2 regions of the Staphylococcus argenteus genome follow, and region 2 is predicted to be linked to the other one. Evidence: a T-box and tRNA genes for the amino acid it is inferred to sense, from the RefSeq annotation. Region 2 holds a T-box; the other holds one or more tRNA genes.

Region 1 (3,272 bases), 530 kb from region 2:
GGGATACTACCCTAGCTGTGTTGGCTTTCTAACCCGCACCACTTATCGTGGTGGGAGACAGTGTCAGGCGGGCAGTTTGACTGGGGCGGTCGCCTCCTAAAAGGTAACGGAGGCGCTCAAAGGTTCCCTCAGAATGGTTGGAAATCATTCATAGAGTGTAAAGGCATAAGGGAGCTTGACTGCGAGACCTACAAGTCGAGCAGGGTCGAAAGACGGACTTAGTGATCCGGTGGTTCCGCATGGAAGGGCCATCGCTCAACGGATAAAAGCTACCCCGGGGATAACAGGCTTATCTCCCCCAAGAGTTCACATCGACGGGGAGGTTTGGCACCTCGATGTCGGCTCATCGCATCCTGGGGCTGTAGTCGGTCCCAAGGGTTGGGCTGTTCGCCCATTAAAGCGGTACGCGAGCTGGGTTCAGAACGTCGTGAGACAGTTCGGTCCCTATCCGTCGTGGGCGTAGGAAATTTGAGAGGAGCTGTCCTTAGTACGAGAGGACCGGGATGGACATACCTCTGGTGTACCAGTTGTCGTGCCAACGGCATAGCTGGGTAGCTATGTGTGGACGGGATAAGTGCTGAAAGCATCTAAGCATGAAGCCCCCCTCAAGATGAGATTTCCCAACTTCGGTTATAAGATCCCTCAAAGATGATGAGGTTAATAGGTTCGAGGTGGAAGCATGGTGACATGTGGAGCTGACGAATACTAATCGATCGAAGACTTAATCAAAATAAATGTTTTGCGAAGCAAAATCACTTTTACTTACTATCTAGTTTTGAATGTATAAACTACGTTCATATGTCTGGTGACTATAGCAAGGAGGTCACACCTGTTCCCATGCCGAACACAGAAGTTAAGCTCCTTAGCGTCGATGGTAGTTGGACTTACGTTCCGCTAGAGTAGAACGTTGCCAGGCTATATATTATTCCACAGTAGCTCAGTGGTAGAGCTATCGGCTGTTAACCGATCGGTCGTAGGTTCGAGTCCTACCTGTGGAGCCATGGCTCCTTGGTCAAGCGGTTAAGACACCGCCCTTTCACGGCGGTAACACGGGTTCGAGTCCCGTAGGAGTCATTATTTTGGAGAATTAGCTCAGCTGGGAGAGCATCTGCCTTACAAGCAGAGGGTCGGCGGTTCGAACCCGTCATTCTCCACCATTTTGATTAATTGAATAAGCTGGAGGGGTAGCGAAGTGGCTAAACGCGGCGGACTGTAAATCCGCTCCTTCGGGTTCGGCAGTTCGAATCTGCCCCCCTCCACCATCTATATATTGGGCTATAGCCAAGCGGTAAGGCAACGGACTTTGACTCCGTCACTCGTTGGTTCGAATCCAGCTAGCCCAGCCATTAGAGCCATTAGCTCAGTTGGTAGAGCATCTGACTTTTAATCAGAGGGTCAGAGGTTCGAATCCTCTATGGCTCACTACTTGCACTTTCCATTTTTTTGGAAAGTGCTTTTTTATTCTTTTTTAGGTTAGAGGTATTGCTTGATTATAGTAAGCGCATACATTATTCTGAAATTATGTATAACAAAGGGGGGCAATTATGAGTAAGACAAAGGCTATAGATATAATTGGTGTACCATCAACATTTGGACAAAGAAAGCTTGGTGTTGACTTAGGTCCAACTGCAATTAGATATGCAGGATTAATTCCGCGCATGAAGCAATTGGATCTAGAGATTTATGATCAAGGGGATATTGAGGTACCATCATTAGATATAGAAAAATTTCAAAGTGAACAAAATGGTTTAAGAAACTATGACGAAATTTTAGAGGTTACAAAGAACCTAAATAAAAAAGTTTCAGAGTCAATTGAAAATCATAGATTCCCGCTTGTTCTTGGGGGAGACCATTCTATTGCAGTTGGTTCTGTCTCGGCGATAAGTAAACATTATAATAACTTAGGCGTGATTTGGTATGACGCTCATGGTGATTTGAATATTCCAGAAGAATCTCCAAGTGGAAATATTCATGGAATGCCTCTACGAGTTTTAACGGGTGAAGGACCTAAAGAATTATTAGAGTTTAATGTAAATAAAGTAAAACCAGAGAATATCGTTTTAATTGGTATGAGAGATTTAGATAAAGGTGAAAGACAATTTATTAAAGATAATGACATTAAAACTTTTACAATGGCTGATATAGATAAGCTAGGTATAAAAGAAGTTATTGAAAATACATTAACATATTTAAAGTCACGTAATATTGATGGTTTACATTTATCATTAGATGTTGATGCACTAGATCCTTTAGAAACACCTGGTACAGGAACAAGAGTTTTAGGAGGACTTAGTTATAGAGAAAGTCATTTCGCATTGGAGTTATTACACCAATCACAATTAGTAACTTCAATGGATTTAGTTGAAGTCAATCCACTAATCGATCACAATAATCATACTGCAGAGCAGGCAGTTTCATTAATTGGAACATTTTTTGGTGAAACATTATTATAAATAAATGATTTGTAGTGTATAAAGTATCTTTAACTTTTTGCACTACTTTTTTAATTCACTAAAAAGAAATTGGGTACTTAAAAACTTTAAAATAAATTTTTTCAATTTAAAAATGTGTTCGTATGACAGTGCTGTAAATGATTGGTATAATGGGTATTATGGAAAAATATTACCCGGAGGAGATGTTATGGATTTTTCCAACTTTTTTCAAAACCTCAGTACGTTAAAAATAGTAACGAGTATCCTTGATTTACTTATTGTTTGGTATGTACTTTATCTTCTTATTACAGTCTTTAAGGGAACTAAAGCGATACAATTACTTAAAGGGATATTAGTAATTGTTATAGGCCAACAGATAAGTATGATATTAAACTTGACTGCGACATCTAAATTATTCGATATCGTTATTCAATGGGGAGTATTGGCTTTAATAGTTATATTCCAACCAGAAATTAGACGTGCACTAGAACAACTAGGTAGAGGTAGCTTTTTAAAACGTTATACGTCAAATACGTATAGTAAAGATGAAGAGAAATTGATTCAGTCTGTTTCAAAAGCTGTGCAATACATGGCTAAGAGACGTATAGGAGCCTTAATAGTCTTTGAAAAAGAAACAGGTCTACAAGATTATATTGAAACAGGTATTGCAATGGATTCAAATATTTCACAAGAACTATTGATAAATGTTTTTATACCTAATACACCTTTACATGATGGTGCAATGATCATTCAAGGAACTAAGATAGCAGCGGCAGCAAGTTATTTACCATTGTCTGATAGTGCTAAAATTTCTAAAAGTTTAGGAACAAGACATAGAGC
Region 2 (3,272 bases):
TGCAATTACGATACAAAATATAATGCTGATTTTTGGTGCTCTTGTTATGGTATATATTATTCATTTCTTCGATAATAATCCAATTAATGAACTATTTCTTGGTGCCGCACCTGGAGGACTTAATCAAATAGTATTAGTTGCATTAGCTACTGATGCAGATGTTGCTATGATTACTAGCTATCATATATTTAGAATCTTTTTCATAATCTTTATCATCGCACCTTCGATAAACTATTTTTTAAAATATCGGTCGAAGAAAAATAAGGATTAGCTTGTTGGCAATATATAACTATAATAATGAAAGTAAGTTAATCTCGTTAGGGGAGATAATTTTCTGCTATTTTTATAACATACTTAATGGAAAGCAAATAAAACGAGACAGTCTATTAGTTAACATAGAATCTGTCTCGTTTGTTTTATGATGCTATAGCATATTAATTATGTTTAGGCTTTGATGGACAATCTTTTAAATGTGCATCGTATAGTCCCGCTGCTTCTAAAAATGAAAATACGGTTACAGGACCCAAAAATTTAAAACCGTATTTTTTCAAATCTTTTGAAAGTTGTGTAGCAGTCTCATCAACTGTTATTCGCTCAGATGAATGAATGTATTGTAAATCTTTAGGCTTACCATTGACGTAAGACCATAAAAATTTGCTAAAACTACCATATTCTTGTTCAATTTGTAAGTAGCCTTGAGCCTGACTAACTATGGCTTCCAGTTTTTTACGGTGATGGACAATATTTGGAAATGTCATTAATCTGTCGATATCTTTCTCAGTCATTTGTGCTACCTTATCTGGTTCGAAATCATAAAAAGCAGTCTCATAAGCTTCTTTCTTTTTTAAAATGGTTAACCAAGACAAACCAGCGTGCTGTGATTCTAATGCTAAAAGTTTAAACAGCTCTTTACTATCATATAAAGGTTGTCCCCATACATCATCGTGATAGTTTAAGTAAACTGGATCCTTTGTTCCAAATGCGCATTCATTCATAATTATTCCCACCAATACATTGACTTATTTTGACAATCATTATACTATAAGTTAAGAGTTTAATATATAAATTGGGAAGAGTAAGTTCAAATTGTTTTAAAGAGAGCATGTGGTTTGGTGTGAATATGCAAATGATTTTTACTGAAGGTAGCCCACAGAGTATCTTAGTTGAACATGATTGATAGAGTAGGCTAAGACGTGTTTGAGCGTTAATCATAATCTAGAGTGCTTGAAGAGATAGCTTATTTCAAATTTCCTGCTGTCAGCGTTAGTATACTAACTTCGATTTAGCTGATAATCAGTGTTTGATTTGTAGCATCCTTCTTGAATATAGGTGGTACCACGGAATATCCGTCCTATTGTTATATAGGATGGGTATTTTTTATTTTTTAGGAGGTATAGCAAATGGAAATGAAACCAAAATATGATCCACGCGAAGTTGAAGCGGGACGTTATGAAGAATGGGTTAAAAATGGTTATTTTAAACCATCGGAAGATAAATCAAAAGAAACATATACAATTGTTATTCCACCACCAAATGTAACTGGTAAATTACATTTAGGTCACGCTTGGGATACAACTTTACAAGATATTATTACGCGTATGAAACGCATGCAAGGGTACGATACTTTATATTTACCTGGTATGGACCATGCTGGAATTGCGACACAAGCAAAAGTTGAAGCAAAATTAAATGAACAAGGTATTACAAGATATGATCTTGGCCGTGAAAAGTTTTTAGAACAAGCTTGGGATTGGAAAGAAGAGTATGCGTCATTTATCCGTGCTCAATGGGCTAAACTAGGTTTAGGCTTAGATTATAGTAGAGAACGTTTTACTTTAGATGAAGGATTAAGTAAAGCGGTTAAAAAGGTTTTTGTTGATTTATACAATAAAGGTATTATTTATCGTGGTGAGCGTATTATAAACTGGGATCCTAAAGCACGCACTGCGTTATCGGATATTGAAGTCATACATGAAGATGTACAAGGTGCCTTTTATCATTTTAAATATCCTTATGCTGATGGAGAAGGTTATATCGAAATTGCAACTACAAGACCAGAAACAATGTTAGGCGATACGGCTATAGTTGTTAACCCAAATGATGAACGATATAAAGATGTTATTGGCAAAACTGTTATTTTACCAATTGTAGGCCGTGAGTTACCAATATTAGCAGATGAATACGTTGATATTGATTTTGGTTCTGGTGCGATGAAAGTTACTCCTGCACATGACCCTAATGACTTCGAAATTGGTCAAAGACATCATTTAGAAAATATCATCGTTATGGATGAAAATGGTAAAATGAACGACAAGGCTGGTAAATACGAAGGTTTGGACCGTTTTGATTGTCGTAAACAGTTAGTTGAAGATTTAAAAGAACAAGATTTAGTTATCAAAATTGAAGACCATGTTCATTCGGTTGGTCATTCAGAACGTTCAGGCGCAGTAGTTGAACCATATTTATCAACACAATGGTTTGTACGTATGGATGGTTTGGCAAAACGTTCATTAGATAATCAAAAAACAGATGATCGTATAGATTTTTATCCACAACGATTTGAACATACATTTAATCAATGGATGGAAAATATTAGAGACTGGACGATATCAAGACAATTATGGTGGGGTCATCAAATTCCAGCTTGGTATCATAAAGAAACTGGTGAAATCTATGTTGGTGAAGAAGCGCCTACTGATATTGAAAACTGGCAACAAGATGAAGATGTATTAGATACATGGTTCTCAAGTGCGTTATGGCCATTTTCAACATTGGGTTGGCCGGACCTTGATAGTGAAGACTTCAAGCGCTACTATCCAACGAATGCATTAGTTACAGGTTATGATATTATCTTTTTCTGGGTAGCACGTATGATTTTCCAAGGATTAGAATTTACGGATCGTCGCCCATTCAATGACGTATTATTACATGGATTAGTTCGAGCTGAAGATGGACGCAAAATGAGTAAATCTTTAGGTAATGGTGTTGATCCAATGGACGTTATTGATGAATATGGTGCGGATAGTTTAAGATACTTCTTAGCGACAGGTTCATCTCCAGGCCATGATTTAAGATATTCTACTGAAAAAGTTGAATCAGTGTGGAACTTTATCAATAAAATTTGGAATGGCGCACGTTTCAGTTTAATGAATATTGGTGAAGACTTTAAAGTAGAGGATATTGATTTAACTGGCAACTTATCATTAGCAGATAAATGGATTTTGACACGTTTAAATGAAACAATTGCAACAGTTACAGATTTAAGTGACAAA

What was found. The T-box of region 2 lies ahead of SAMSHR1132_RS07805 (valine--tRNA ligase). A T-box ahead of a tRNA ligase gene usually reads a tRNA of that ligase, here a tRNA-Val.
Region 1: it has a tRNA-Val gene. The T-box ahead of SAMSHR1132_RS07805 (valine--tRNA ligase) is inferred to sense a tRNA for this amino acid. The anticodon was not compared.

Annotation. Positions count from the first base shown of each region.
Region 1 covers NC_016941.1:2,176,443-2,179,714, reverse strand. Annotated here, with positions in the region: rRNA gene SAMSHR1132_RS10645 (23S ribosomal RNA) at 1-729, shown strand, start outside; rRNA gene rrf (5S ribosomal RNA) at 802-916, shown strand; tRNA gene SAMSHR1132_RS10635 (tRNA-Asn) at 927-1,001, shown strand; tRNA gene SAMSHR1132_RS10630 (tRNA-Glu) at 1,003-1,074, shown strand; tRNA gene SAMSHR1132_RS10625 (tRNA-Val) at 1,082-1,157, shown strand; tRNA gene SAMSHR1132_RS10620 (tRNA-Tyr) at 1,179-1,262, shown strand; tRNA gene SAMSHR1132_RS10615 (tRNA-Gln) at 1,272-1,346, shown strand; tRNA gene SAMSHR1132_RS10610 (tRNA-Lys) at 1,350-1,422, shown strand; gene rocF (arginase) at 1,545-2,453, shown strand; gene cdaA (diadenylate cyclase CdaA) at 2,641-3,272, shown strand, end outside.
Region 2 covers NC_016941.1:1,648,847-1,652,118, reverse strand. Annotated here, with positions in the region: gene SAMSHR1132_RS07815 (AbrB family transcriptional regulator) at 1-271, shown strand, start outside; gene SAMSHR1132_RS07810 (DNA-3-methyladenine glycosylase I) at 435-995, opposite strand; T-box leader at 1,054-1,357, shown strand; gene SAMSHR1132_RS07805 (valine--tRNA ligase) at 1,401-3,272, shown strand, end outside.